DNA from 4 places in the Streptomyces sp. NPDC030183 genome. Region 4 is predicted to be linked to each of the others. Evidence: riboswitches for the same ligand, from Rfam matches in the RefSeq annotation. Region 4 holds a riboswitch; each other region holds the start of a gene.
What was found. A riboswitch is a leader RNA that binds a small molecule or an ion and turns the genes downstream of it on or off. The one in region 4 is predicted to bind cyclic di-AMP.

Region 1 (4,876 bases), on a different contig from region 4:
CTCGCCGTCGGCTGCTTCCGCCCACCGTCCGTGCCCGACGGCATCTCGAGGCTGCGGTTGACCGCCCGGGCGGATCTCACCGAGGGGCAGATCGACCGAGCCGTGGGAATCATCGGCGATACGCGACCGTGAGTCGGCGTCGCGGCCGTGCGTCGCCAGAAGCGGAACCGGTGGTGCGGTCGGTGGTGCTCACCGAAGCGTGGTGATGAATCCCTCCCATGCCTCCGGCCGGAACAGCAGGGCGGGCCCCGCCGTGTTCTTCGAGTCGCGCACGGCCACCAGTCCGGCCAGGCGGCCGGACCCGGGGCGGGCCGTTTCCACACAGTTGTTCATCCCCGTGCTGCGGCTGCTGCGCAGCCATCGCACACCGCGCAGTGCGGTACTGGTGGGTACGTTCCGAGGCAGAGCTGACATGGTGCCTCCTTACGCGCCGGAAGCTAGCCCTGAGCCAGTCCGGCGATGTAATCCAACGAGTCCTCGGGCGAAAGGGCGTGGATCTGAAGGGCGTTGAAGGCCTCGACATAAGCCCTGAGGTCTTCTTTCCGCTCGAGGTAGAGGCTACTCGTCAAGTGGTCGAGAACAACCACGTCCAGATCGGATGTGCTCCGAAATGAGAAAATTACGAAAGGACCGGTGATGCCGATGTGCGCCCCCGCAGTGAACGGCAGCACCTGCAGTCTCACTTGAGGCAGGCGCGCCGCCTCGACCAACCGCTCCAGTTGGCGGGCCATCACCTCGGGTCCACCGACCTCCCGCCGCAGAACGCCCTCGTCGAGCACGGCGCTCAGCTCCATCGGGGGATGCCCGCGCAGGACGTCCTGCCGCGCGAGCCGCACTTCCACGAGCGCGTCGAGTTTGTCGTCCTCCAGCCCCTCCACCGCGGCCCGCGTCACCGCCCGCGCGTACTCGGGGATCTGCAGCAGACCCGGCACGACCGAGGTCTCCAGGGTGCGCATCCCGTTCGCCTGCGACTCCAGGCTGATGAAGTCCCGGTACGTCGGTGGCAGCACCCCGCGGTAGGCGTGCCACCAGTTGTGCCGCCCGCCGCCGTCCTCGGAGCCCGCCAGCGCCATCAGCAGTTCGCGTAACTCGGTGTCGTCGATCGCGTAGGCGTCCAGCAGTCGGTGGACGTCCGCGGGTTTCACCCCACTGGCGCCCGTCTCGATGCGGCTCACCTTCGACTGGTGCCAGCCCACGAGACGGGCGGCCTCGATGCTGGTGATGCCGACGCGGGTGCGCAGGAGGCGCAACTCGGCGCCGAGCTTGCGGCGGCGGACCGCCGGACCGTATTGCATGGGTGTCTCCTTCCGCCCGGCGCGCGAAGTCGGGTGACGGTAGAGGATGGCCCGAGGGGCCCCTCGAATACGGTCGGCCGTCGGAGAGTTCACCGCTTCGAGCGACAGATATATGCATATCTTGGTGGATCGCCACCCGTGACGGCCCAGGTAGTGGCAGTCTGGCGCGAAGCACCAGTCCGGGACCGTCATCGAACCATCCGCTCCCAGTCGGACACCGGTCCCGTGGGAAAGGGACGCCTCGCCATGGCAGATCACCAGGAAGCATCCGTCACTCTGCCGAGCGATCCCGCCTCGGTGTCCGCGGCCCGGAGGTATGTCGCCACCGTGCTGGCCGAATGGGGCCTGCCGAGCGACACGGGCATCGCGGACACCGTGCGCCTGATCGTGTCCGAACTCGCCACCAACGCCGTTCAGCACACCTTCGGTCAGTCACCCACGTTCACCGTGGACCTCGCCCTCGACCGCGACGAACACCTGCGCATCGGCGTCACCGACAGCCATCCGCGCTTCCCGAAACGTTTGCCCGCCGCCGTCCAGCAGGACAACGGGCGGGGCATGGTCATCATCCGCTGGCTCACCGCCGAGTGCGGCGGCAGGCTGAGCGTCAGACCCACGCGGGAGGGCGGCAAGACGGTGGCGATCGAGCTTCCGTGGACCGTTCCCGTCCAGCCGGTCAGGGCAGGCGGTCCGCAGGAGTCCTGACGGGGTCCGCCTCCTGGGGCGCGGGGGCCGTGCCGCTGCGGCGCGGTGTCGGCATCGGGGCGCGGTTCTCGCGGACCGAGCGTCCCACGAGCTTCGGGAGCAGGCCCCACAGCAGCAGACAGCCGACGACGGTGCCACCGCCCGCGGTGAGGCCCGCGGCCCGGCCCAGTGTCACGTCCACGACGAGCAGGACCGACCCGGCGAAGGCCGGCATCAGCACCCACAGGCCGACGCTGGCCAGCCTGGACGAGACCCGCACGATGGCGGGCTTGGCGTTCTGCTGGAACAGCGAGCGGTGCAGGGCCGCCGGGGCGGTGAAGAGCGCCGCCGCGAGGACCGCCAGCAGCAGCGTGGTCACGTAGGTGGCGCGCTGGAACGAGTCCAGGTCCGGGAACCGCGGGGTGAAGGCCAGCGTCAGCAGGAACGCGAAGAGGATCTGCACGCCCGTCTGGGTGACCCGCAGCTCCTGGAGCAACTCGGAGAAGTTGCGGTCGGCCCGCTCGAGAGGTGTCTCGTTGCGAGCGGGGCTGATGCGATCGTCGGCCATGGCCGTACGAGTAACCATCCGGGCCCGTGCCACGCCTCGCCAAGGGGCGAAAGAGGGCCCGGGGCGCTCATGTGGCGGCCGGGGAGCGGCGAGAGGGGCCGGGGAGCGGTAAGCGCCTGAGGAGCGCGGCGTAGGGCGGCGGGGAACGGCGGAGGGGGCGGCCCTCGTTCCGGCCGCCCCCCGGCGGGTCAGCGGACCCGGCCGTACCAGACGCTCTTCGTCCAGATCTTCTGCAGCCGCACGACGTCACCCGTCTTCGGCGAGTGCCAGATCTTTCCCTTCCCCGCGTAGATACCTACGTGGTACACGCTCGATCCCGAGTGGAAGAAGACGAGGTCTCCGAGCTTGCGGTTGCTCGATGAGATGTGCTTCGTCTTGTTGTACTGCTGCTGGGCAGTACGGGGCAGCTTCTTGCCCGCCTTCTTGAACGAGTAGAGCGTCAGCCCTGAGCAGTCGAACCTGCCGGGGCCGGTCGCGCCGTACTTGTAAGGGGAGCCCTTCTTGGAAGCCGCGACCTGAAGTGCCTTGGACGCTACTGTGGCGGCCTCGGCGTCGGAGGCGACGCCCGGGACCACGATGCTGCCGCCGACGGCGGCGATGGTGAGAGCCGAGGCCGTGCCGGCCCGGGTCAACAGCGACGGGACACGATTGAGCGCAGACATGCGCAACCCTTCGTCAGCCGCCTGTGAAGGATGACCTGTCGGATTCGGGCTGGCGAAGTTGCCCGGCCGCTGACGCGGCTTCACCCCAAGGGCTGCTCGGCCCGGTCATGGCGTGACCGTCCCGGCGACCCGTCGTGCTTGGGTCCTCCACTCCTGCCGATCCACTCCTGTCGACCGGTCATCCGGACGGCGGCAGGACTCGGCGTCCGCCCGGATCGCCCCGCCGCTGTGGCGGGGGCTTGTCGTCAGGAAGGGATCTTGACGCACGGAAGTCCGAAAATCCCAACGGAATCAGGGATTTGTGGTGTTACTCACCACTCGCCCGTTCGGGTGGACAGGCCGTTTTCAGCTGTTCTGTCCATGGAGTCGGGGGTGTCCCCACCAGCATCGGAATGACGGGTTCCGGCACTCGTGTGGCTATGACGTGCAACTCCGGCGATTCCTGGGGCGGATGGGCCGATGGGTTGTTGGGCGTAGGCCGACCGGTGGGCCGTGGCCCGGACCGGAGGTCCCGTCAGCGGTACGGACGAGGACGCGCGATCGGTTCAGGCGGGTGAGTCCTCGGGTTCCGGCGGAAGAGTGATCCGGGCCGCCCGCCGTTCCCCGTCCAGCACCCGCAGGGCCCGGGCGAGGGTGGGGGCGTGCAGCTCGTTCTCGCCGCGTGTGTGCATCAGTTCGAGCGCGTCGCGCAGTGCCGTCGCCTTGCCGACGAGGGCCTGCGCGGCCCGCAGCCCGCGGTATGTGTCGCCGGGGCGCGCCGGGTTGATCCGGCCCAGCAGGTCGACCACGTCCAGATAGCGGTCGATCACCTCGGCCTCGGCCCGCGTCAGCGCGGGCAGCGGCGGCAGCTCGGGTGGCAGCATCGGCGGCTCACCTCGCGCCGGGGAGCGCCCGCGAACCCCTGGGGCTCGGCACGACCCGGTCGGCCAGGCCGTAGTCCACGGCTCCGGGCGCGTCGAAGACGGTGTCCCGTTCGATGTCCCCGCTGATCCGTTCGTGGCTCTGCCCGGTGTGCCGTACGAGCATCTCCTCCAGCCTGCGGCGGTTGCGTGTCAGCTCCTCGGCCTGGATCGCAAGGTCGCTCGCCTGCCCGGTGACCGGCTCGGTGAGCGCCGGCTGACGGATCACCACCTGCGCGCCCGGTAGCACCGATCGCCTGCCGGGGGTGCCCGCCGCCAGCAGCACCGCGGCGGAGGCACCCGCCCGGCCCAGGCAGACCGTCTCCACGTCGCAGCCGACGAACCGGATCGTGTCGTAGATGGCCGTCATCGCGCTGAACGAGCCGCCGGGGGAGTTGATGTAGAGGGAGATGTCCCGTTCCGGGGACTGGTACTCCAGATGCATGAACTGCGCAATCACGTCGTTGGCCGACGTGTCGTCGATCCGCGTCCCGAGGAACACGATCCGCTCGTCCAGCAACTTGGCATACGGATCCATCGTTCGGTGACCCGCACTTGTGCGCTCGGTGAATTCGGGGAGCGCGTGACGGGCCGACGGCCGGTTCGCGGGCATGGATGCCTCCTCTGAACGACTTCTGTAAAAAATGTACAGGATGTACGCCAGCTGTGCGGGGTGCTCGGCTGACGGCGAAAATCCCCGCGCGGCGCGGCTTCGCGCGGATCGCTGCGATCTTCCGCTCCGGAGGGCCGGTGCGAGCCGGTCTAAGC
Region 2 (4,876 bases), on a different contig from region 4:
ACCTACGGGGAGAAGGTCATCGGCAGCCGCCGCGGGCACACCGGACACCAGCACCTGCCCTGGGTCGCTCTCGACACCGACGCCACCGAGGAGCGGGGCGAGGTCTACGGCTGCGCCCTCGGCTGGTCGGGCTCCTGGCGGATCGCCGTGGCCCAGCTGCCGGACGCGCGGGTGCAGATCACCGGCGGCGCCGGGTACGACGAGTCGGGCCTGCTCCGGCTGGAGACGGGTGAGACGTTCACCACGCCCGTCTTCGCCGGACTGTGGACCGACGCCGGCCACGGCGGGGCGAGCCGCGCCTGGCACGCCTACCAGCGGGCGTACATCATCCCGGACGCCGACCAGGACCGGCCGGTGCTGTTCAACTCCTGGGAGGCCACGGAGTTCGACATCTCGGAGGAGCAGCAGCGGGCGCTCGCCGAGCGGGCGGCGGCCATCGGGGTCGAGCTGTTCGTGGTCGACGACGGCTGGTTCGGGGCGCGCACCAGCGACCGGGCCGGCCTCGGCGACTGGACGCCCAACCCGGACCGCTTCCCCGAGGGGCTGAAGCCGCTCGCCGACCAGGTGCACGCCCTCGGGATGCAGTTCGGCATCTGGGTCGAGCCCGAGATGGTCAACCCCGACAGCGAGCTGTACCGGGCGCACCCCGACTGGGCGCAGTTCCAACCGGGACGAAAGCGGACGGAACTCCGCAATCAGCTCGTGCTCAACCTCGCACGGCCGGACGTCCAGGAGTACCTGTGGGAGAAGCTGGACGCCCTGCTCTCCAGTGCCCCGATCGACTATGTGAAGTGGGACTTCAACCGCTGCTTCACGGACGCCGGCTGGCCCGGTGAGCCCTACCCGCAGAAGCTGTGGGTCGAGCACGTGCACGCCTTCTACGCCCTGCTGGACCGGCTGCGGGCCGCGCACCCGGGCGTCGCCTTCGAGTCGTGCTCGGGCGGCGGCGGCCGGATCGACCTTGGGGTGATGTCCCGGACCGACCAGGTGTGGACCTCCGACAACACCGACCCGCTGGACCGGCTCGCCATCCAGCACGGGTTCAGTCACCTCCACCCGGCGCGGGTCATGGCCGCCTGGGTGACCGACAGTCCGAACAACCAGCTCAACGGCCGCGTCAGCTCCCTGCGGTTCCGCTTCGTCAGCGCCATGGCGGGCGTGCTCGGCGTCGGCGGCGACCTCACGAAGTGGAGCGACGAGGAGCTGGCCGAGGCGCGGGAGTGGGTGGAGCTGTACAAGGAGATCAAGCCCGTCGTGCAGCGCGGCGACCAGTACCGGCTGCGCCCGCCGGGCGGAGGCCTGAGCGCCGTGCAGTACGTCCACGGTGACGAGGTGGTCGTCCTCGCCTGCCTCCAGGCCCAGCACTACGGCGAGCCGCTCCCGCCGCTGCGGCTGCGCGGCCTCGACCCCGCGAAGACCTATGAATGCCGCGAAACGGGCGAAGTGCACCGAGGGGCTGTGCTGTTGCACCACGGCCTGCGGACCGGGCTGCGCGGCGACTTCGATGCGACGGTTATCCGCCTGCGTCGCATCTGAGCGTTCTGTCCGAAATGGAGCCATTAATCCAACTGGCCCTGGAATAAAGACTACTGAGGCGTAGGCGCGTGAGCAGCGTCATATCCGTGACGCACCGTCGCCGTCATGCTCACGTAATTCTTGGTCTTTTCCAGGGCGGTTGGAAATAGAAAGACGGCGCTCCATTACGGAGCGTAATCGGGATTCGTTGTATGGATCACGTAGGGAGACGCACGGGAAATCCCGATGGTTGTCTCTGTGGGGACAAGTCGCTTACGTTCACCCTCGATCCGGACGGACGCCCAATCCTGCCGCCGACCGGAGCCGCGTACCGACCCGATCCATGGCAGGAGCGGGGGACCCACAGGTAGTACCGCCTGTTCCGGTCTCCGGAACGGCTAGGGGTAAAGCCGAGCGCAAGCCCGGCCGGACATCTCCAGTCCGCACCCGACAGCTCACCTCGCAGGCGCCGGAGAGGAATTCGCCATGCCCGCGAAGGGTAAGCACCGCCGTCCGAAGTCCCAGCGTCTCACCCGCTCCATCGCCGCCGCCGGAACCGGTGGCGCCGCGCTCGCGCTGCCCCTGATGGGCGCCGCCGGCGCCCACGCCGCGACCCCCACGGCCGCCGTTTCCGGGCCTTCCGGGAAGACCGTCACGGCCACCCCCGAGAAGGGTGCCGTCGAACAGGTCGCCGCCAAGAAGAAGGCGACGAAGACCTACACGGTCAAGGCCGGCGACTATCTCGCGAAGATCGCGGACGAGCAGGACGTCCAGGGCGGCTGGAAGCGGCTCTACTCGGACAACCGCTCCGTGATCGGCTCCGACCCCTCGCTCATCCACCCGGGCCTGAAGCTCGCCATCGGCGGCAAGGCCACGTCCGCCGGGCTGACGCACACCTCGACGAAGACCCGGTCGCCGCAGCCGGCGAAGCCCTCCCAGCCGTCCAAGGCCTCCGGGTCCGCGGCCAAGGAGACGACCGCCGCGCCCGCCGGTCAGGCCGCCCAGACCAGCGGTTCCGGCTTCACCCTGCCCATCCAGGGCGCCACCGTCGGCACCGCGTACAAGACCGCCGGCAGCATGTGGTCCAGCGGCTACCACACCGGCGTCGACTTCGTGGCCCCGACCGGCACCAGCCTCAAGGCCGTGGGCGCGGGCACCGTCGTCTCGGCCGGCTGGGGCGGCGCGTACGGCAACCAGGTCGTCATCAAGCTCGCCGACGGCTACTACGCCCAGTACGCCCACCTCTCCTCGATCGGCGTCTCGGCGGGCCAGTCCGTCAGCGGCGGCCAGGAGATCGGCCTCTCGGGCGCCACCGGCAACGTTACCGGCCCGCACCTGCACTTCGAGATCCGGACGACCCCCGACTACGGCTCGGACATCGACCCGCTGGCCTACCTGCGGTCGAAGGGCGTCACCGTCTGACGTGCCGCCGACGGCGGACTGAGCGCGGCGCAGGCCGGACCCCGATCCCCGGGGTCCGGCCTGCGGCGTATTCCCTGGTTGAACGAATCTTGAAGCGTGGTCTATCTCACCGCCCGTCAACCCCTTATTACGGTCGCGTAGGTCACATCGGAAGGTGAATCATGACCCGATGTGGCAGACGATTCGAAGAACAGCAGATCAGTGATCGGGTCGTACGTGGCGGTGGGGGACAGCTTCACCGAGGGCGTCGGCGACCCCGGCCCCGACGGGGCGTTCGTCGGTTGGGCGGACCGGTTCGCGGTGCTCCTCGCGGACCGGGTGCCCGAAGGCGACTTCAGGTACACCAATCTCGCGGTACGGGGGAAGCTCCTCGACCAGATCGTCGAGGACCAGGTGCCGAGGGCTCTCGAACTCGCCCCGGATCTCCTTTCCTTCTGTGCCGGCGGGAACGACATCATCCGGCCCGGCACCGACCCCGACGAGGTCGCGGAGCGGTTCGAGCGGGCGGTGGCCCGGCTCACCTCGGCGATCGGCACGGTGATGGTGACCACCGGGTTCGACACCCGTGACGTGCCGGTGCTCCGGCATCTGCGCGGCAAGATCGCGACCTACAACGGGCATGTGCGGGCCATCGCCGACCGGTACGGGTGCCCCGTGCTCGACCTGTGGTCCCTGCGGACCGTGCAGGACCGGCGCGCCTGGGACCACGACCGGCTGCACCTGTCGCCCGAGGGGCACACCCGGGTCGCTCTGCGGGCCGGGCAGGTGCTGGGCGTGGAGGTGCCCGCGGACCCCGAGCAGCCGTGGCCGCCGTTGCCGCCGCGGGGGACGTTCGAGGTGCGCCGGGACAACATCCAGTGGGCCCGGGAGTACCTCGTGCCGTGGATCGGGCGGCGGCTGCGCGGGGAGTCGTCCGGCGACCATGTGTCGGCCAAGGGGGCGCTGTCGCCCGACGACATCAAGATGCGGATCGCTTCCGTGGCCTGAGGGCGTTCGGCCGGGTCCGCCCACAGTTCGTCGTGGGGCGGGCCCGCGCCGCCGCGGGGCCGCCCGTCCCCTCCCCAGGGGTCAGCTCGTCGGTGTCTCCGGCAGGTTCAGTTCGCGGGCCAGCGTCTCGTCCGCCCATAGCCGGGCCTTCGCGCGGGAGACCGCTCCGTCGTAGGACGTGAGCTGCACGGCCAGGCCGTCCAGGAGGGCGGTGAGGCGGAGGGCCGAGGCCCGGGGGTCGGGGCAGTGGAACTCGGCCGCGGCCACGCCCTCCTCGATGAGGCCGATGAGCGCGGCCTTCCACTGCAGGTCCAGGTCGCGGGTGACCTCGCGCAGGGCGGGGTCGCGGAGCGAGACCGCCCAGCCCTCGATCCACAGGCGCCAGCCCTTGGCCTGGCCGGTGGGGGCGTACCAGCGGACGGCCGCCCTGAGGCGGCGCAGCGCCGTCGTGCGCCGGGCGAGCAGCTTGCGGAGGCGGGCGAGGTCGTCCTCGGCGGCGTAGCGGAACGCCTCGGCGACCAGCTTCTCCTTCGTCGAGAAGTGGTACAGCACCAACGCGTTGCTCACGCCGAGGGAGGCGGCCACGTCGGCGATCCGCACCGCCGCCACACCCCGCGCCTCGATCTGTTCGATGGCCGCCCGCAGCAGCTCCTCGCGCCGCTCGGCCACGCTCAACCTGACCCTGCCCACGCGGCAACCTTACCTACGGGTCAGATCGGGCGGTGTCGCCCATAGCGTGCCTCGATGACGGGGAGGCGGTCGGCGGCGATGGCGTGGGCGGCCGCCCGGGGTGTCGTGCCGTCCCGCTCGGCGCGGGAGAGCATCAGATCCACGAGGGCGCGCATGGCGCGGCGGGTGTGGTCGAAGGAGCTCCGCGCGTCGGGGGCGATGTCGCCGAACAGGGTCCACCACCACCAGGCGTTCGTGGCGGAGTTGACCACGACGTCGGGGA
Region 3 (4,876 bases), on a different contig from region 4:
GTCCAGGGTCTCGGTGAGCGAGCCGATCTGGTTGACCTTGACGAGCAGCGCGTTGGCCGCGCCCTCCTCGATGCCACGGGCGAGACGCTCGGGGTTGGTGACGAACAGGTCGTCACCGACGAGCTGCACCTTGTCGCCGAGGCGCTCGGTGATGGTCTTCCAGCCGTCCCAGTCGTCCTCGAACAGCGGGTCCTCGATGGAGACGAGCGGGTACGCGTCGACGAGCTCCGCGTAGTAGTCCGTCATCTCGGCGGCGGTGCGCTCCTTGCCCTCGAAGACGTACACGCCGTCCTTGTAGAACTCGGAGGCGGCGACGTCGAGCGCCAGGGCGATCTGCTCGCCGGGGGTGTAGCCGGCCTCGTTGACGGCCTCCAGGATGAGGTCGAGGGCGGCGCGGTTGGAGTCCAGGTTCGGGGCGAAGCCGCCCTCGTCGCCGAGGCCGGTGTTGAGGCCCTTGCGCTTCAGGACCTTCTTGAGGGTGTGGTAGACCTCGGCACCCCAGCGCAGCGCCTCGGAGAAGGACTCCGCGCCGATCGGGGCGATCATGAACTCCTGGATGTCCACGTTGGTGTCGGCGTGCGAGCCGCCGTTCAGGATGTTCATCATCGGAACGGGCAGCAGGTGCGCGTTCGGGCCGCCCAGGTAGCGGAAGAGCGGCAGGTCGCTGGCCTCGGAGGCGGCGTGGGCGACGGCGAGGGAGACGCCGAGGATGGCGTTGGCGCCGAGGGAGCCCTTGTTGTCGGTGGCGTCCAGGTCGAACATGGCCTGGTCGATCAGGCGCTGCTCGGTGGCGTCGTAGCCGACCAGCTCCGGGCCGATCTGCTCGATCACGGCGAGGACCGCCTTCTCGACGCCCTTGCCGAGGTAGCGGTTGGGGTCGCCGTCACGGAGCTCGATGGCCTCGAAGGCGCCCGTGGAGGCGCCGGACGGGACGGCGGCACGACCGGTGCTGCCGTCGTCGAGGCCGACCTCGACCTCGACCGTGGGGTTGCCTCGGGAGTCCAGGATTTCCCGGGCTACGACGACGTCGATGGACGGCACGAGCATCTCCTTCTTGGGATGTGACGCGTTGGTGCGGGGCCACGAGGGCCATGCGACTAGAGCCTAACCGCCCCGGGCCCGTCGGCAGCCGACCGACCGTCCCGTGGACAGACAGACCGTACCCATTGTTCCAGCCCGGAACAAAGGGGGGTGGGCGGGAAAGTGAACAGAAGGGTCGGCGGAGGGCCGGACAGGTGGGCGGAGCGGGCCCGGACAGATGGGCGGAGCAGGCCCGGACACAGAAAAACCCCGCCCCGGTGCGTACGGGGGAATGCGCACCGGGGCGGGGAGCCCGTGGGGACGGGGGGCGGCCCTCACGAGGTCTTCACTCAGGAGGACACGGCCGGGAGCGGACCGAGGTTCAGCCGGGGAGCGGCCATTTTTCGGCCCGGCCGAACCATCGGTCCTGGTCCGGTCGTCAGCTCAGGTGGAGCTGCTGGCCGGGGTAGATGAAGTCGGCGTCGTCGATGATGTCCTTGTTCAGCTCGAAGAGCTTCTCCCAGCCACCCTTGACGTTCTTCTTCGCGGCGATGCTGCTGAGGGTGTCACCGCTGACGACCTTGTACTCGCCGTCGCCCTTCTTGACCTTCTTGCCGGTCGGGGTCTCGACGGTGGCGCGCTCGGAGGAACGCGAGGCGCGGGTCTCCTGAGTGCTCTCCTGCGACGAGGAAGAGGAGGAGTCCGAGCCGGAGTTGCCGGAGGAGGCGGCGGCGCCGTCGTACGAGGCGCTGGACAGACCCTTGCCGCAGACCGGCCAGGCACCCGCACCCTGGCCCGCGAGGACCTTCTCGGCGACGGCGATCTGCTGGGCCTTGCTGGCCTGGTCGGCCGTGGAGGCGTACTGCGTGCCGCCGTACGCGGCCCAGGTGGAGGCCGAGAACTGCAGACCGCCGTAGTAGCCGTTGCCGGTGTTGATGGACCAGTCACCGCCGGACTCGCACTGGGCGACGGCGTCCCACTCGGACTCGGTGGCGGCGGAGGCGCTGCCGGCCGCCATGAGCGGGGCGGCGATCGCGGCGGCGCCGGTGACACCGGCGACGGCGATGGCGCGAGCGGTCCTGGACGGACGACGGTGCTTGCCCTTGCTGGAAAACAGCATGGAGTGATCCCCTCACCGACGCCTACGAGGTGAGCTGTCGGGTTCGGGCCGGTTGAGTTGCCCGGCCGCACCCGCTCGCCTTCCGGCGCACGTGATGCGGCTTCACCCCGAGCCGGTGCCGGCGGCGTGACCCCGAAGGGCCTCAACCGCCGGACCCGGCGCAAACCTTGGGTCCCCCGCTCCTGCCTACGGCGCTTGACGCGACGACTGTTCCGAGCGGCCGTCGGCAGGATTCGGCGTGACGACCGCAAGGGCCCGCTGTGGCGAGCGGTCACGACCGTAAACACGTGATTCGCCGAATTTCAAAGACGATCAGGGGGTCTGTGATTCATCTCCCACCGAGATCAAAACGGACATCAAGGGGCGAACCATGACCCGAACTGCCGCTACTTTTCGCCCGTTTCGGCACCGACTTCCAGGGTCTGACCGGGAAGGATGAGGTCCGGGTCGGTTCCGACCGTGCCCTCGTTCTCGGCGTACAGCTCCCGCCACCCGCCGCCCACCTCAAGGGAGTCGGCGATGGCGGTCAGGCTGTCCCCGGGGCGGACGGTGTACGAGCCGTCGACGGCCTCACGGGAGGCGTCGCCGCCGCGGGAGGCATGACGGCCGGCGGAGGTCTCGCCGCGGGAGTCGGCGGCGTCGGCGTGGACGCCTTCCTCGGCGCTCGCGCCACGGTGGCGACCGGTGCCGCCATCGACATCGCCGCTGGTGGAAGACGTGTCGCTCCGCGCGGAGTTGTCCGAGTCGCCGCTCTTGGCGTCATCCGGGGCCGAGCTGCCGGATTCCTGCGAGCCGTCGGCGGTGTCGGCCTCGGCGGAGTCCTCGGAGGCGCCAGCGACATCGGAGGACGAATCAGACGATTCCGATGAACCCGACCCATCAGGCGATCCGGAGGAATCCGAGGAGTCCGATGAAACGGATGAACCGGATGAATCAGAGGAGTCAGTGGACTTGGTGGAGTTACCGGATGAACTGGATGAACCGGACGAATCACCCGAGCTGGAGGAATCTCCCGCCACGCCTGTGTCCACGTCGGCCGAGGCGGAGTCACCGTCGAGGTTGTGGAGGAGTCCGCAGGTGGACCAGGCGCCGACACCCTGATCGGCGAGGATTCTCTCGGCGACCGCGATTTGCTGCGAACGGCTGGCCTGGTCGGGGCTGGTCGCGTAGTCGAGGCCGCCGTGGCGCTCCCAGTTCGCCTGGGAGATCTGGAGGCCGCCGTAGCGCCCGTTCCCGGTGTCCGCGCTCCAGGAGCCGCCGCTCTCGCACTCCGCCACCTGATCCCAGGTGGTTCCGCTGGCCGCGCTCGCGCCGGTGGCGCCGAGGAGCGGGATGGCGATGGCGGAGCCGGTCACTCCGGCCGCGACGAGGAGTGCCGGAGCCTGACGGGGGCGACGGTGACGACCGTTCCCGGAGAGCATGCGGTTGCCTTTCACGCGACAGCAGAGAGCTGTGCGAGGGATGTGACCATCCTTCGCACTGACGTGTGAACGTATCCGTAGACGATCAGTTGTCACAAGTTAATGCAGCGGAGATCACGTGAAGATCACGAACTTGAGGGTGTGTCACTTTCCGCCGCTGTTCCTGATAGGGGTACGGCCCGTTCACCAGCCCTGACGCGGTGTGAACTCGACGGGAAGCGTGCGCAGTCCGCGCATGATGAGACCGCCCCGCCAGCGCAGGTCGGCGGGGTCGGCCGCGAGCCGCAGGTCGGGCAGGCGGGTGAGGAGCATCGCCAGCGCGGTCTGCCCCTCCAGGCGGGCGAGGGGGGCGCCCAGGCAGTAGTGGATGCCGTGGCCGTAGCCGAGGTGCTGGTTGTCGCGGCGGGAGAGGTCGAGGGTGTCGGGGTCGGCGAAGCGGGCCGGGTCGCGGTCCGCCGCCGCGAGGACGACCAGCACCGGGTCGCCGGCGGCGATGTCCTGCCCGCCGATGCTCAGCGGCCGCGTGGCGAACCGCCAGGTGGCGAGCTCCACGGGACCGTCGTAGCGGAGGAGTTCCTCGACGCCGGTCTCCAGCAGGGCCGTCTCGCCCGCGCCGAGGGAGGTCTGGAGGCGGGCGCGCTGCTCGGGGTGGGTGAGCAGGGCGTAGGTGCCGTTGCCGATGAGGTTGACGGTGGTCTCGAAACCGGCGAAGAGAAGGATGAAGGCCATGGCGGCCGCCTCGTTCTCGGTGAGGTGCTCACCGTGGTCCGAGGCCCGGATGAGACCGGAGATGAGGTCCTCGCCAGGGGTGGGTTCGGCGGGCAGCGCCGCACGCTTGCGGTGGATGAGGTCCGCGAGATAGCCGCGCATCTTCTTCACCGACCTGGCGACGCCGCCGCGCGGCCCTCCGCCGTGCCGGATCATCATCCCCGCCCAGTCCCGGAAGTCGTCCTGGTCCTCGCGGGGGACGCCGAGCAGGTCACAGATCGCGTAGATCGGGAGCGGGAAGGCGAACTCGTGGATGAGGTCGGCCTCGCCCTTCTGCGCGAACCGGTCGATGAGGTCGTCCGTCAGCTCCCGCACCCTGGGGGCGAACTCGGCGACCCTGCGCGGCGTGAACGCCTTGGAGACCAGGCGGCGCAGCCGGGTGTGGTCCGGCGGGTCGATGTTCAGCAGGTGCGTCATCAACTCGGCCTTGCGCTCACCGGGGATACCGGTCTTGCCCTTGGCGTGCGCGGGCTCGTCGTGGTGCGCCGGGTTCTTGGACAGACGCTGGTCGGCGAGGGCCTGCTTGGCGTCGGCGTACCGGGTGACC
Region 4 (4,876 bases):
GACCCCAAACTCGCCCTGACCGCCGTCGACCGGGTGCTCGACGTGACCGCCGAGGAGGTCCAGGAGGTCGCCAAGGCGCGTCTGCGGCCCGACAACCGCGCGGTGCTCGTCTACGAGCCCGTCGCCGGCGACGAAGCCGACGAGGACACCGAGGACGAGACCGCGACGGCGGACGCCGACGCGACCACCGACGAGAACGAGGAGTCGGCGAAGTGACCGAGACCGCGACCATGGACTTCCACCCGCAGCCCCAGGCCGGCGAGGCCAGGCCCTGGGCGTTCCCGGCGCCCGAGCGCGGCACCCTGGACAACGGCCTGACGGTGCTCCGCTGCCACCGCCCCGGCCAGCAGGTCGTCGCCGTCGAGGTCCTCCTCGACGCCCCCCTGGACGCCGAGCCCGCCGGTCTGGACGGCGTCGCCACGATCATGACGAGGGCCTTCTCCGAGGGCACCGACAAGCACTCCGCCGAGGAGTTCGCCGCCGAGCTCGAGCGCTGCGGCGCCACCCTCGACTCGCACGCCGACCACCCCGGCGTCCGCCTCTCCCTCGAAGTGCCCGTGTCGCGGCTGGGCAAGGCGCTCGGCCTGCTCGCCGACGCCCTGCGAGCCCCCGCGTTCGCGGACAGCGAGGTCGAGCGGCTCGTGGCCAACCGGCTCGACGAGATCCCGCACGAGACCGCCAACCCGGGCCGTCGGGCCGCGAAGGAGCTCTCCAAGCAGCTGTTCCCGGCGGACTCCCGCATGTCCCGCCCCCGCCAGGGCACCGAGGAGACCGTCGCGGGCATCGACTCCGCGGCCGTACGCGCCTTCTACGAGCGGCACGTCCGCCCCGCCACGGCGACCGCCGTGATCGTCGGCGACCTCACCGGCGTCGACCTCGACGCACTGCTCGGCGACACCCTGGGCGCCTGGACGGGTTCCCCGGCCAAGCCCCGCCCCATGCCGGCGGTGAGCGCCGACGACACCGGGCGCGTCGTCATCGTCGACCGCCCCGGCGCCGTCCAGACGCAGCTGCTCATCGGCCGTGTGGGCGTCGACCGGCACGACCGGGTGTGGCCGGCCCAGGTGCTCGGCACCTACTGCCTCGGCGGCACCCTCACCTCCCGTCTGGACCGCGTGCTGCGCGAGGAGAAGGGCTACACCTACGGCGTGCGGGCGTTCGGCCAGGTGCTGCGCTCCGCGCCCGACGGCTCCGGTGTCTCGATGCTCGCCATCAGCGGTTCCGTGGACACGCCGAACACCGGGCCGGCGCTCGACGACCTGTGGACGGTGCTGCGCACCCTCGCCGCCGAGGGTCTGACGGACGCCGAGCGGGACGTCGCCGTGCAGAACCTCGTCGGGGTCGCCCCCCTCAAGTTCGAGACGGCGGCGGCCGTGGCGAGCACGCTGGCCGACCAGGTCGAGCAGCACCTGCCGGACGACTACCAGTCGACGCTGTACCGCCAGCTCGCCGCCACCGGCACGGTCGAGGCCACCGCGGCCGTCGTGAGCGCCTTCCCGGTGGACCGTCTGGTGACCGTGCTCGTCGGGGACGCCGCCCAGATCGAGGAGCCGGTCAGGGCCCTCGGCATCGGTGAAGTCACCGTCGTACCCGCCGAGTAGGACCGGCACGCGCGCGTGCGCACCGAGGGGCCCCGGTGACGGAAGTGTCACCGGGGCCCCTGTTTGCCCGTATTGCTCGCATTGATGGGAGAGGTTGCCCGTCTGACCTGTGGCGTATGCCTCAAAACCCGTGATGCGTTTGTTATTTCGGAGGCGGCCCGCTTAGCGTCGGTCCGGCTGTTCGTCAGCAGTTCGCCGCACCCGCGGCACCGGACAGTCATCGCCGAGTCCCCGTATGGCGCGAGCCAGGGGAGCCGGGGACCCAACCGCAGTCCCTGGGGTGAATCGGGTGCCCTTCGCGAGCTTCGCGAAACGAGGGGTGTCCGTAGGAGACCTTCCTGCTCCGAACCCGTCAGCTAACCCGGTAGGCGAGAGGGAAGGAAAGGACCAGCCACTCCATGGCGTTCACCCGCGCTCCCGGGAAGCACCGCCGTCCCGGCCGCGTGAAGCGCACGACCACGAGGACCGTGGGCGTCGCCGCTCTCACCACCACCGGTGTCGTCGGCACCGTCGCCGTCCCGGCGCTCGCCGCGGAGCCCGCGCCCGAGCAGACGGGGCTGAACCAGGTCATCGTCCTCGGTGACACGGTCGCCGAGCAGGTCGACGCGCAGGCCGCCGCCCAGCAGCAGGCCGCCGAGGTGGCCGCCGTCAAGCAGAAGGCGCAGGAGGAGGCCCGCAAGGCCGCCGCCGCGAAGGCCGAGCAGGAGCGCGCCGCCGCCAAGGAGCGCGAGGAGATCAAGGCGCGCGCCGCCCGCGCGGCCGAGCGTGAGCGTCTCAACTCCTACGTCTCTCCCATCGCGGGCTCCTACATCTCCACCGGCTACAAGTCCGGCGGTGCCGTCTGGTCCTCCGGCAGCCACACCGGCGTCGACTTCCACGCCGCCTCCGGCACGCCCGTCCACGCGGTGGGCGCCGGCACCGTCGTCGAGGCCGGCTGGGGCGGCGCGTACGGCAACAACGTCGTGATCAAGATGAACGACGGCACGTACACCCAGTACGGCCACCTGTCGTCCATCGGCGTCTCCGTCGGGCAGACGGTCACCCCCGGCCAGCAGATCGGCCTGTCCGGCGCGACCGGCAACGTCACCGGCCCGCACCTGCACTTCGAGGCCCGCACGTCGGCCGAGTACGGCTCGGACATCGACCCCGTCGCGTACCTGCGCTCGCACGGCGTCAACGTCTGACGAAAGCTTCACCGCTTCAGGAGGCCCCGGCTCACCGAGCCGGGGCTTTCCTTGTTGCGTGGTACGCGCTGTCCAAAAAATATCCATGGATTCCGGCCCGCCATCGGAAATTCCGGCCCGCTGCAATAGAGTCACCTGAACACACGTCAATCAATGACGTTTCACGGGGATTAAGGCGGAGGTCGGTCATGCGTATTCCGGCGCACTCGGTATGCACGGCGATTCGTGATGACATCGTCGCGGGCGTCTACGAGCGCGGCAGCCGCCTCACCGAGGAACTGCTCGCCCGCCGGTACGGCGTCAGCCGCGTCCCCGTGCGCGAGGCGCTGCGCACGCTGGAGGCCGAGGGCTTCGTGGTGACCCGCCGGCACGCGGGCGCGTGCGTCGCCGAGCCGACCGAGCAGGAGGCCGCCGACCTGCTGGAGATGCGCATGCTGCTGGAGCCCCTCGGGGCCTCCCGTGCCGCCCAGCGCCGCACGGAGGCGCATCTGAAGGTCCTGCGCGGCCTGGTCAGACTGGGCCAGGAGCGGGCCAGGCGGGGCAGCAGCGAGGATCTGCGCTCCCTGGGCGGCTGGTTCCACGAGACGCTGGCCCAGGCGTCCGGGAGCCCCGCCCTGACCTCGACGCTCGCCCAGCTGCGGCACAAGATCGCCTGGATGTACGCGGTCGAGGCGCCGGCCAACCCCGTGGAGTCCTGGGCCGAGCACGGCGCCATCGTGGACGCCGTGGCCCGCGGCGACGGTGAGCGCGCGCGGACGATCACCGCGCTGCACACCGAGCGCGCGACCTCGGCGCACCGGCTGCGCTTTCCCGGCCAGCCCGCCCCGGCGGAGCGACCGGACCGTGTGAGGACTTCGCAACACCCCGTAAACATGCCGAGTCTGCGGCATTAACACGAGAGCCGTATACAAAGAGGGCGTGAATTTCGAGGGGCGTTATTTCTGCTGCCCGCGGACGGATTTCCGACGTCGCAGACCTATTTATCCACGCCGCTGCCCAAGGAAATGCGAAGGGCTCGCCCGATGAACCGGACGAGCCCTTCAGTGCTGCCGCGCGGGGCCTTTCAGGCCCTTGTCGCGTGGGTCAGACCGTCTCAGGAAGCTCTTCGAGCCCCTCGGCGACGAGCTTCGCCAGACGGTCGAGCGCGGCGTCCGCGCCCTCGGCGTCGGAGGCGAGGACGATCTCCTCGCCGCCCTGGGCGCCCAGACCCAGGACCGCCAGCATGGAAGCGGCGTTGACGGGGTTGCCGCCGGCCTTGGCGATCGTCACGGGGATACCGGAGGCCGTGGCGGCCCGGACGAAGATGGAAGCGGGGCGGGCGTGGAGGCCCTCGGCCCAGCCGACGTTGACGCGGCGCTCAGCCATGTGATGCTGCCCTTCAGGTGTGTCTCGGGTACCTCGAAGAGGTCTAGACCGGGTTGTCTAGACCAGTTTCCCACATACGTGAAGCGTCACCGGCGCGGGCCCACGGCCTGACCGCGCACCGGCTGTTGTGTCTCCCCAGACTGCCCCGCGCCGTTGTCGGACGCGAGCCGTACTCTGGGGCCCATGCAGACCTCGTCGGACCGGCATGAGTACCCCGCCCACTGGGAGGCCGACGTGGTGCTGCGCGACGGCGGCACCGCACGCATCCGGCCCATCACCGTTGATGACGCCGAGCGTCTGGTCAGCTTCTACGAGCAGGTCTCCGACGAGTCGAAGTACTACCGCTTCTTCGCGCCGTACCCTCGCCTGTCCGCCAAGGACGTCCACCGCTTCACGCACCACGACTTCGTGGATCGGGTGGGTCTCGCCGCCACCGTCGGCGGCGAGTTCATCGCCACCGTACGCTATGACCGCATCGGCGCCGACGGGATGCCCGCCTCCGCCCCCGCCGACGAGGCCGAGGTCGCCTTCCTCGTCCAGGACGCCCACCAGGGCCGCGGCGTCGCCTCCGCCCTCCTCGAACACATCGCCGCCGTCGCCCGCGAACGCGGCATCCGGCGCTTCGCCGCCGAGGTGCTGCCCGCCAACACCAAGATGATCAAGGTGTTCACCGACGCGGGGTACCAGCAGAAGCGCAGCTTCGAGGACGGCGTCGTACGCCTGGAG

Region 1: another riboswitch for cyclic di-AMP. It lies ahead of ACZ4Z2_RS30755 (C40 family peptidase); the one in region 4 lies ahead of ACZ4Z2_RS06495 (M23 family metallopeptidase).
Region 2: another riboswitch for cyclic di-AMP. It lies ahead of ACZ4Z2_RS07700 (M23 family metallopeptidase); the one in region 4 lies ahead of ACZ4Z2_RS06495 (M23 family metallopeptidase).
Region 3: another riboswitch for cyclic di-AMP. It lies ahead of ACZ4Z2_RS04280 (transglycosylase family protein); the one in region 4 lies ahead of ACZ4Z2_RS06495 (M23 family metallopeptidase).

The regions. Positions count from the first base shown of each region.
Region 1 covers NZ_JBVIBK010000030.1:41,010-45,885, reverse strand. The annotation lists gene ACZ4Z2_RS30780 (8-amino-7-oxononanoate synthase) at 1-132, shown strand, start outside; gene ACZ4Z2_RS30775 (DUF397 domain-containing protein) at 190-414, opposite strand; gene ACZ4Z2_RS30770 (helix-turn-helix domain-containing protein) at 438-1,295, opposite strand; gene ACZ4Z2_RS30765 (ATP-binding protein) at 1,542-2,000, shown strand; gene ACZ4Z2_RS30760 (DUF6328 family protein) at 1,972-2,547, opposite strand; gene ACZ4Z2_RS30755 (C40 family peptidase) at 2,736-3,209, opposite strand; cyclic di-AMP (ydaO/yuaA leader) riboswitch at 3,213-3,411, opposite strand; gene ACZ4Z2_RS30750 (hypothetical protein) at 3,755-4,072, opposite strand; gene ACZ4Z2_RS30745 (ATP-dependent Clp protease proteolytic subunit) at 4,080-4,721, opposite strand.
Region 2 covers NZ_JBVIBK010000005.1:43,661-48,536, forward strand. The annotation lists gene ACZ4Z2_RS07695 (alpha-galactosidase) at 1-1,536, shown strand, start outside; cyclic di-AMP (ydaO/yuaA leader) riboswitch at 1,839-1,997, shown strand; gene ACZ4Z2_RS07700 (M23 family metallopeptidase) at 2,002-2,937, shown strand; gene ACZ4Z2_RS07705 (SGNH/GDSL hydrolase family protein) at 3,139-3,924, shown strand; gene ACZ4Z2_RS07710 (TetR/AcrR family transcriptional regulator) at 4,006-4,614, opposite strand; gene ACZ4Z2_RS07715 (Glu/Leu/Phe/Val dehydrogenase dimerization domain-containing protein) at 4,635-4,876, opposite strand, start outside.
Region 3 covers NZ_JBVIBK010000002.1:315,996-320,871, reverse strand. The annotation lists gene eno (phosphopyruvate hydratase) at 1-1,041, opposite strand, end outside; gene ACZ4Z2_RS04280 (transglycosylase family protein) at 1,460-2,140, opposite strand; cyclic di-AMP (ydaO/yuaA leader) riboswitch at 2,145-2,344, opposite strand; gene ACZ4Z2_RS04275 (transglycosylase family protein) at 2,527-3,561, opposite strand; gene ACZ4Z2_RS04270 (cytochrome P450 family protein) at 3,745-4,876, opposite strand, start outside.
Region 4 covers NZ_JBVIBK010000004.1:70,502-75,377, forward strand. The annotation lists gene ACZ4Z2_RS06485 (M16 family metallopeptidase) at 1-216, shown strand, start outside; gene ACZ4Z2_RS06490 (M16 family metallopeptidase) at 213-1,601, shown strand; cyclic di-AMP (ydaO/yuaA leader) riboswitch at 1,813-1,987, shown strand; gene ACZ4Z2_RS06495 (M23 family metallopeptidase) at 2,000-2,785, shown strand; gene ACZ4Z2_RS06500 (GntR family transcriptional regulator) at 2,974-3,678, shown strand; gene ACZ4Z2_RS06505 (HPr family phosphocarrier protein) at 3,869-4,150, opposite strand; gene ACZ4Z2_RS06510 (bifunctional acetate--CoA ligase family protein/GNAT family N-acetyltransferase) at 4,334-4,876, shown strand, end outside.